DNA from 3 places in the Streptomyces sp. Rer75 genome. Region 2 is predicted to be linked to each of the others. Evidence: riboswitches for the same ligand, from Rfam matches in the RefSeq annotation. Region 2 holds a riboswitch; each other region holds the start of a gene.
The links. A riboswitch is a leader RNA that binds a small molecule or an ion and turns the genes downstream of it on or off. The one in region 2 is predicted to bind thiamine pyrophosphate.
Positions count from the first base shown of each region.

Region 1: another riboswitch for thiamine pyrophosphate. It lies ahead of HYQ63_RS30375 (thiamine ABC transporter substrate binding subunit); the one in region 2 lies ahead of thiC (phosphomethylpyrimidine synthase ThiC).
Region 3: another riboswitch for thiamine pyrophosphate. It lies ahead of HYQ63_RS39265 (cytosine permease); the one in region 2 lies ahead of thiC (phosphomethylpyrimidine synthase ThiC).

Region 1 is NZ_CP058693.1:7,030,772-7,033,974, forward strand. It holds gene HYQ63_RS30365 (phosphatidate cytidylyltransferase) at 1-451, shown strand, start outside; gene rlmN (23S rRNA (adenine(2503)-C(2))-methyltransferase RlmN) at 534-1,640, shown strand; TPP riboswitch at 1,706-1,809, shown strand; gene HYQ63_RS30375 (thiamine ABC transporter substrate binding subunit) at 1,805-2,878, shown strand; gene HYQ63_RS30380 (iron ABC transporter permease) at 2,857-3,203, shown strand, end outside.
Region 2 is NZ_CP058693.1:5,100,809-5,104,011, forward strand. It holds gene thiC (phosphomethylpyrimidine synthase ThiC) at 4-1,767, opposite strand; TPP riboswitch at 1,760-1,876, opposite strand; gene HYQ63_RS21615 (YibE/F family protein) at 1,946-3,203, shown strand, end outside.
Region 3 is NZ_CP058693.1:9,253,628-9,256,830, forward strand. It holds gene HYQ63_RS39255 (IlvD/Edd family dehydratase) at 1-487, shown strand, start outside; gene HYQ63_RS39260 (triphosphoribosyl-dephospho-CoA synthase) at 605-1,486, shown strand; TPP riboswitch at 1,493-1,587, shown strand; partial or broken gene HYQ63_RS39265 (cytosine permease) at 1,645-2,891, shown strand; gene HYQ63_RS39270 (APC family permease) at 3,008-3,203, shown strand, end outside.

The sequences.
Region 1 (3,203 bases), 1.9 Mb from region 2:
CCTCGCCACCTTCGTGGCGCTCATACTGGCCGCCGAGGACGGCCCGTGGCGGGTGCTGACCTTCCTGCTGCTGACCGTGGTGAGCGACACCGGTGCGTACGCGGTGGGCTGGCGTTTCGGCAAGCATCCGCTCGCGCCCCGCATCAGCCCCGGCAAGACCCGCGAGGGGCTGCTGGGCGCGGTGGCGTTCGCGATGGTCGTCGGTGCGCTGTGCATGCAGTACCTCATCGAGGACGGCGTGTGGTGGCAGGGGCTGCTGCTCGGCCTCGCCGTCGCGGTCAGCGCGACCCTGGGGGACCTCGGCGAGTCCATGATCAAGCGTGACCTCGGCATCAAGGACATGGGCAAGCTGCTGCCCGGCCACGGCGGGATCATGGACCGGCTCGACTCGCTCCTGCCCACCGCGCCCGTGGTGTGGCTGCTGCTGGTGATCTTCGTGGGCGGCAGCTGAGCCGCGCCCGGCATCGCGCTCCTCAGGCCCCGCGCCGCCCGTGGCGCGGGGCCTTCCGCATGTCTGCGACACTGGTACGGCCATGCCTAAGCCCGGAGAACTCACTTTCGCCGTGCCGCGTGGGGCCAAGAAGCCCCCGCGGCACCTCGCCGACCTCACGCCCGCCGAGCGCCGCGAGGCCGTCGCCGCCCTCGGGGAGAAGCCCTTCCGGGCCGCTCAGGTGTCGCGCCACTACTTCGCCCGCTACACCGACGACCCCGCCCAGTGGACCGACGTGCCGGCCGCCGCGCGCGAGAAGCTCGCGGCCGGGCTGCTGCCGGACCTGATGAGCGTGGTGCGGCACATCAGCTGCGACAACGACACCACCCGCAAGACCCTGTGGCGGCTCTTCGACGGCACGCTCGTCGAGTCCGTGCTGATGCGCTACCCGGACCGGGTCACCATGTGCATCAGCTCCCAGGCGGGCTGCGGCATGAACTGCCCGTTCTGCGCCACCGGCCAGGCGGGTCTGGACCGCAACCTGTCCACCGCCGAGATCGTGCACCAGATCGTCGACGGCATGCGGGCGCTGCGGGACGGCGAGATCCCCGGGGGCCCGGCCCGGCTGTCCAACATCGTCTTCATGGGCATGGGCGAGCCGCTGGCCAACTACAACCGGGTCATCGGCGCCATCCGTCGGCTCACCGACCCCGAGCCCGACGGGCTGGGTCTTTCGCAGCGCGGAATCACGGTTTCGACCGTCGGACTGGTCCCGGCGATGCTGCGGTTCGCCGACGAGGGCTTCAAGTGCCGCCTCGCGGTCTCCCTGCACGCGCCCGACGACGAGCTGCGCGACACCCTCGTCCCGGTCAACACCCGCTGGAAGGTGCGCGAGGTCCTGGACGCGGCGTGGGAGTACGCGGAGAAGTCCGGCCGCCGGATCTCCATCGAGTACGCCCTGATCAAGGACATCAACGACCAGGCGTGGCGCGCCGACCTGCTCGGTCGGCTGCTCAAGGGCCACCGGGTGCACGTCAACCTCATCCCGCTCAACCCGACGCCCGGCTCCAAGTGGACGGCGTCCCGGCCCGAGGACGAGAAGGCGTTCGTCGCGGCCCTGGAGGCGCACGGGGTGCCGGTGACCGTCCGGGACACCCGGGGGCAGGAGATCGACGGGGCGTGCGGCCAGCTGGCGGCCACGGAGCGCTGACCACCGGCTGATACGGTGCCTTCGCACAAGCGCCGTACAACCGTCGTATCGCGGCGGACAAATGAACATTCCGACAGGGGAGCGCGACAGCGCTGAGAGTGCGGCACGGCCGCAGACCCTCCAACCTGATCCGGGTCATACCGGCGTAGGGAGTCAGCCTCACCATGAACAGCCATCTTCGGCGTGCCGTCACCGCCGCCCTCGTCGGATCCCTCGGCACCGGCGTCCTCACCGGCTGCGGTGGGGACGCGGCGGACGGCAAGGACTCCAAGACGGTCACCCTGGTCTCGCACGACTCGTTCGCGGCGTCCAAGGCGGTCCTCAAGGAGTTCACCCGCAAGACCGGCTACAAGGTGCGGGTGCAGGCCGGTGGTGACGCGGGGGCCGCCGTCAACCAGGCGATCCTGTCCAAGGGCCACCCGCAGGGCGATGTGTTCTTCGGCGTCGACAACACCCTCCTCTCCCGCGCGCTCGACAATGACCTGTTCACGCCGTACGAGGCGAAGGGCCTGGACAAGGTCCCCGCGGCCTTCCAGCTCGACCGGGCGAAGCACCGCGTCACGCCAGTCGACTACGGCGACATCTGCGTCAACTACGACCGCGCGTACTTCGAGCGCAAGAAGCTCGCGCCGCCGAAGACATTCGCCGACCTGACCAAGCCCGCGTACAAGAATCTGCTGGTCACCGAGAACGCCGCCACCTCGTCCCCCGGCCTCGCCTTCCTCCTCGGCACCGCCGCCCGCTACGGCGACCACGGCTGGCGCGACTACTGGAAGAAGCTGCGGGCCAACGGCGTCGAGGTGGTCGACGGCTGGGAGCAGGCGTACTACGACCGCTTCTCCGGCTCGGCGGGCGGCGCCAAGGGCGACAAGCCGCTCGTCGTCTCGTACGCCTCCAGCCCGCCCGCCGAGGTGGCGGACGCGAAGTCGAAGCCCGCCAAGGCCCCGACGGGGGTGGCGGACGGCACCTGCTTCCGGCAGACGGAGTTCGCCGGGCTGCTGAAGGGCGCCGGCAACACCAAGGGGGGCAAGGCGCTGCTGGACTTCCTGCTGACCAAGCGCTTCCAGGAGGACGTACCGCTCAACATGTACGTCAATCCGGTGCGCGAGGGCGCCGAGCTGCCGGAGGTCTTCACCCGGTACGGGACCAAGGTCGCCGATCCGGCCACCCTGCCCCCGCGGAAGATAGCCAAGAACCGTGAGCCCTGGGTCAAGGCATGGTCCTCGCTCGTTCTGTAGAGCCTCGCGAGAACCATGAGAAGGGTGAGGCCGATCGCCGCGGGCGGCTGCGCGGCACCGCCCTGCGGCTCGCGCTCATGGCCGTGCCGCTCGCCTTCTTCGGCGTCTTCTTCGCGTATCCGGTGGTCGCGATCGTCACCCGCGGGCTGCGCGTCGGCGGCCGGTGGCAGCTCGAGCGGATACCCGAGGTGCTGGGCGACCCGTCCGTCCTGCACACCCTGTGGTTCACCGGCTGGCAGGCGGCCGCCTCGACCGGGCTGACGCTGGCGGTCGCGTTGCCCGGCGCGTATGTCTTCGCCCGCTTCGACTTCCCCGGCAAGGGGCT
Region 2 (3,203 bases):
GGGTCAGTCGGCGATCGGCAGATAGACCCGGTTGCCCGCGGCGGCGAACTCGCGGGACTTCTCCGCCATTCCGGCCTCCGCCTCCGCCTCGTCCATCGCGTCGCCGTGCTCGCGGCGGATGTCGTGGCTGATCTTCATGGAGCAGAACTTGGGCCCGCACATGGAGCAGAAGTGCGCCGTCTTGGCGGGCTCCGCCGGAAGCGTCTCGTCGTGGAACGAGCGTGCCGTGTCCGGGTCGAGGGCCAGGTTGAACTGGTCCTCCCAGCGGAACTCGAAGCGCGCGTCGGAGAGCGCGTCGTCCCAGGCCTGGGCGTCGGGGTGGCCCTTGGCCAGATCGGCGGCGTGGGCGGCGATCTTGTAGGTGATGACGCCGGTCTTCACGTCGTCGCGGTCCGGCAGCCCCAGGTGCTCCTTGGGGGTGACGTAGCAGAGCATCGCCGTGCCCCACCAGGCGATCATCGCGGCGCCTATCCCTGAGGTGATGTGGTCGTAGGCGGGCGCGACGTCCGTGGTGAGGGGGCCCAGGGTGTAGAAGGGGGCCTCCTCGCAGATCTCCTGCTGGAGGTCGACGTTCTCCTTGATCTTGTGCATCGGGACATGGCCCGGGCCCTCGATCATCGTCTGGACGCCGTGCTCCTTGGCGATGCGGTTGAGTTCGCCGAGCGTGCGCAGCTCCGCGAACTGCGCCTCGTCGTTGGCGTCGGCGATGGATCCGGGGCGCAGTCCGTCACCCAGCGAGTAGGTGACGTCGTACGCCGCGAGGATCTCGCACAGCTCCTCGAAGTGGGTGTAGAGGAACGACTCCTGGTGGTGGGCCAGGCACCAGGCGGCCATGATCGAGCCGCCGCGGGAGACGATGCCGGTCTTGCGGCGGGCGGTCAGGGGGACGTACGGCAGCCGTACGCCCGCGTGCACCGTCATGTAGTCGACGCCCTGCTCGGCCTGTTCGATGACGGTGTCCTTGTAGACCTCCCAGGTCAGCTCCTCGGCCTTGCCGTCGACCTTCTCCAGCGCCTGATAGAGCGGCACGGTGCCGATGGGCACGGGGGAGTTGCGCAGCACCCACTCGCGGGTGGTGTGGATGTTGCGGCCGGTCGAGAGGTCCATGACCGTGTCGGCGCCCCAGCGGGTCGCCCAGGTCATCTTCTCGACCTCTTCCTCGATGGACGAGGTGACGGCGGAGTTGCCGATGTTGGCGTTGACCTTCACCAGGAACCGCTTGCCGATGATCATCGGCTCGATCTCCGGGTGGTTGACGTTGACGGGCAGTACGGCCCGGCCCGCCGCGATCTCCTCGCGGACCACCTCGGGGGAGACGTTCTCGCGGAGCGCCACGTACTCCATCTCCGCGGTGACCTCGCCCCGGCGGGCGTAGCTGAGTTGGGTGACGGCGGCGCCGTCGCGGGCCCTCCGCGGCTGGCGCGGCCGTCCGGGGAAGACCGCGTCGAGGTTGCGCAGGCCGCCGCGGGGCGTGGTGTGTTTGATCCCGTCGTCCTCGGGCCGGGCCGGACGGCCGGAGTACTCCTCGGTGTCGCCGCGGGCGATGATCCAGTTCTGCCGCAGTGGCGCGAGGCCACGGCGGACGTCGGTTTCGATGTGGGGGTCGGTGTACGGACCGGACGTGTCGTACAGCGTCACGTCCTGGCCATTGGTGAGGTGCACTCGGCGAACCGGGACCTGGATGTCCGGGCGGGAACCCGTGACATATCCCTTATGCCAGCCGAAATCGGTAGCGTTTTCGCGCATGTGTGCATCCTGCTGAGTCATGAGACCCACTCCCTACGCCGGCATTACCCGGTAACAGGTTCAGCGGTCGGCGCAGCTGTCGCGTCAGCGCCCTCTCAGCCCGGTGCTCCGAGCTCCCGCGATTGCAAAGGTGCCCCCACGCTAACGGTTTCCCCATATACCTGAACAGGGGGCCCGCCTCTCTTGCGATGATGCGATGGTGACCGCGACACAGCAGGACCACCCGCCCGAGCAGCCCCACCCGTCCGGCCAGGCCCATGGCCACGGCCACGGACACAGCCATGCCCACGCGCACGGCCCGGCCGCACCCGTCTCCGCACGCCTCCGCAAGGTCATCGCGGCGGTGCTCATCCCCTTCGCCGTCGCCGTCGTCGCCGGGCTGGTCGCGCTGTGGCCGGGTGGCCCCGAGCACACCACGCAGGGCCGCAGCGGGCTCGGATTCGACCAGGAGACGGTCGCCGGGCGGGTGGTGAAGGTGGAGGAGATCAACTGCGCCGACGCCAACGCGCAGCCGCAGGCACCCACCGAACCGGGTCAGCAGGGCGCCGCCCCGGCACCCGGCGGCGCGACCGGCGGGGGCACGGGCGGGGCCACCGGAGGCGGGAGCGGCGGCTCCGGCGGCGGCAAGACCGTCTGTGAGAAGGCCACCATCGAGGTCACCTCGGGCAAGGACAAGGGCCGCACGTTCCCCGAGATCGTCCAGCCGAACGCCTCACGGAAGTTCAGCGCCGGGCAGGAGCTGAAGCTGGCGTACGCGCCCAAGGCGCCGAAGAACCTCCAGTACTCGATCTCGGACGTCGACCGCTCGTTCCCGATGGCCCTGCTCGCCGGGGTGTTCGCGCTCGTGGTCGTGGCCGTCGGCCGGCTGCGCGGCGTCTTCGCCCTGGTGGCGCTGGCCATCAGCTTCGGGGTGCTGACGCTGTTCATCCTCCCGGCGATACTTCAGGGCTCGAATCCGCTGGTGGTCGCGGTCGTCGGAGGCAGTGCGATCATGCTGCTGGCGCTCTATATGTGCCATGGGCTGAGCGCCCGCACCTCGGTCGCGGTGCTCGGCACCCTGGTCTCGCTGCTGCTGATCGGCGTGCTCGGCTCGCTGTTCATCGGCTGGGCGTCGCTGACCGGCAACACCGACGACCAGACCGGTCTGGTGCACGGCCTCTATCCCGACATCGAGATCAAGGGCTTGCTACTGGCCGGGGTGATCATCGGTTCGCTGGGTGTGCTGGACGATGTGACGGTCACCCAGACCTCGGCCGTGTGGGAGCTGCGGGAAGCGGACCCCACGACGAGCCGCCGCAAGCTCTACGCGGCCGCGATGCGCATCGGGCGGGACCACATCGCGTCCGTCGTGAACACCCTGGTGCTGGCGTACGCGGGCGCCTCGCTTCCGCTGCTGCTCCTCTTCTCGATCGCGGACAGCGGGGTGGGAACGGTGGCGACGAGCGAGATCGTCGCGG
Region 3 (3,203 bases), 4.2 Mb from region 2:
TATCGAGGACTTCCGTACCCGGATCGACGACCCGGACCTGGACGTCGACGCGTCCGATGTGCTGGTCCTGCGCGGCTGCGGACCGCGCGGCTACCCCGGCATGCCCGAGGTGGGGAACATGCCCCTGCCGCCCGCGGTGCTCCGGGCCGGAGTGCGGGACATGGTGCGGATCAGCGACGCGCGGATGAGCGGAACCGCCTTCGGCACCGTCGTCCTGCACATCGCGCCCGAGTCGGCGGCGGGCGGTCCGCTGGGGCTGGTGCGGACCGGCGACTGGATAGAACTGGACGTCGAGCGGCGGCTGCTGAGGCTGGACGTCCCCGACGAGGAACTCGCCGCACGGCAACCGGTGACCGCCGCCGCCCCACCGGCCACCGGCGGATGGGAGCAGATCTACCGCGACCACGTCGAACAGGCCGACCGCGGCGCCGGACTGGACTTCCTCAGCGGCACCCGCGGATCGTTCGTCGCCCGCGAATCGCACTGACATGACGCCCGCGAATCGCACCGACGTGACGCCCGCGAATCGCACTGACATGACGCCCACAGCGGGGTCACAGGAACGACCCAGGCCCGGGAAAGGTTCGCCGATTACCCTCCGGGCATGCCCACGACGCGCTCCACGGACGACGCACTGGCGCAGACCGCCGTACGAGCCCTGATCTCCCAGGCGGAGCTGACCCCCAAACCGGGCCTCGCGGACACCCGCGACCTCCAGGCCCGCGCCACCGGCACCGACCTGCTCGCACTGCGCTGGTCGGCCAAGTCGCTGGCGCCCGGCTTCGCGGCCATGGCGGCCGCCGCCCGGCGCCCCGGCGAGCCGACGCGTGCGCTCCGCGAGGAGCTGGGCGCCATCGGCCGCTGCGCCGAGTGGACCATGGCGCGGGCCGGTGGCGGCCCGGTCACCGGCCGTCTGCACCACGGGGCGCTGTGGGTGCTGGGGCTGCTGGTGGCGGCCGCCGCCCTGGAACCCGGCGCCGCACCCGATGAACTGACCGCCACCGCCCGGCAGCTCGCGGCCCACGTCGACCGTGGCGCCCCGCGCAGGCCGTCGGCGGGCTCGCAGGTGTCCGCCACCTACGGGGCGGCGGGGGCGCGCGGCGAGGCGCGGGCCGCCTTCCCGCACGTACGCCGCGCCCTGGACGCCCTGTCCGCGGCGCGGGCCGCGGGCGCCACCGAGACGCAGGCCCGGCTCGACGCGCTGCTCACCGTGATGAGCACACTCCAGGACACCGGGCCGCTGTACCAGGCGGGGCCGCCCGCCCTCCGGCGGGTGCAGGACGGGGCGCGCGGTGTGCTGGAGGCGGGCGGCGCCGCGACGGACCGGGGCGCCGCCGCCCTCGCCGCCCTCGACGCCGAGCTGCGCGCCCAGGGCATCGCGCCCCGGGGGAGCGCCGCGCTGCTGGCCGGGGCGCTGTTCCTGGACGCGCTCCCGGCCCGGGCCCGGACCCGCCCCCGGGACCGGGGCCACGTGGCGAGGGGTTAGGCCGCTCCACCGGACACGGGGTGCCCCGCCAGGGGGCTGAGATCACACCCGTCGAACCTGAACCAGTTAGCACTGGCGGAGGGATGTCATCGATGCCATGGCCGCATGCTGCCACCGACCCGGCCACCACCGGCGCGGAGTCCGTCTTCGACGGCCGGATGCCCACCGCGCCCGGCGATCTGCGCGTCGAGGCGCGCGGGATCGCGCCGGTTCCGGAAAGCCACCGCTATGGCGGGCCGGGGCGCCTGTTCACCGTGTGGTTCGCCCCGAACCTGACCACGACCGGCGTGTTCACCGGCACCGTCGGCATCGCCCTCGGCCTGGACTTCGCCACCGCGCTGGCCGCCGTCGTCCTGGGCACCCTCATCGATGCCGTGCCCACCGCGTACCTGGGCACCTGGGGCAGCCTGACCGGCGCCGGGCAGCTGCCCCTGGCGCGGCTGGCGTTCGGCCGGGCCGTCGCCGTGCCCGGCGTCCTCCAGTGGCTGTCGTCCGTCGCCTGGGACGCCCTCATCGGCCTGTTCGGCGGTGATGCGCTGGCCCGGCTGTGCGGGCTGCCGTTCTGGCTGGGTGTGCTGCTCATGATGGCCGCCCAGGGGGCGCTCGGGGTGCTGGGCTACGAGGCCATCCACCGGATGCAGAAGCTGATGACGTTCGTCCTCGCCGCCGCGTTCGCCGCCCTGGCCGTCAAGCTGCTCGATGGCGTCCACCCCGCCGCCACCGGGTCCGCCCACGGCGCCGACCGCATCGGCGCCTCCGTCCTGACCAGCACCATCGCGCTGAGCCTGGCGCTGTCGTGGGCGCCGTACGCCAGCGACTTCAGCCGCTATCTGCCCCGCGCCACCTCCCGGCCCCGCATGTTCTGGTGCACGCTGCTCGGCGTCACCGTGTCCTTCGTGGCCGTCCAGGCGCTCGGGCTGTGGGGAGCCTCCGTCTTCACCGACCAGACCGCCCGCGGCGTCGATGAGGCGCTGGGCGGCGGGGCGCTCGGCGCGTTCGGGCTGCTGGCCGTGGCGCTCGCCGCCGTGCTCGGCTTCCCGCTGGTGCTGTGGATGCACGCCGCCGACACCACCGCCCGCTTCCCGAACGTGCTGTTGTTCGTCGGCTACTGGATCCCCGGCTTCGTCGCGGTCGTGGCCGTCGACTGGTTCGGGTCCGCGCCCGGGCCCGGGGCGGCGCGCCGGTGGACCCGGCCGCCGAGAGCGCCCGCCCGCAGCCGTGGTGGCCCGCCCTGCTGGCGTTCGGCGCCGCCTTCGCCGCGGCGGTGCCGTTCATGGACACCAGCCTGTACACGGGCCCGGTGGCCGCCGCGCTGCACGGCGCCGACCTCGCCTACTACGCCGCCTTCCTCGCGGCGCTCCTCGTCTACGCCCCGCTCAGGACACGGCTCCACACCGTCCGCTGAGGCGGGTGGCTTCGCCCGTATCCGCACGTCACACGGCATCCGGCGACCGCGCCCCGCGGCAGGCGTGGCACCCTGGGCTCCGTTGAGTTCCCGCACCACCCGAGGAGACGTGCCACGTGCCGCAGAACCAGCCAGCGGAGTCCATCGCCGCCACGGCGGTGCTCGCCGAGGAACGCAGACTCCGCAAGGACCTCGGCTTCTGGGCCCTGACCGCGATCGGGTTCTCCAACATCCTCGGCTCCGGCTGGCTGTTCGCGGCCCTGTACGCCGCCCAGACCGCCGGACCCGCCGCGCTGCTGTCCTGGATCGCGG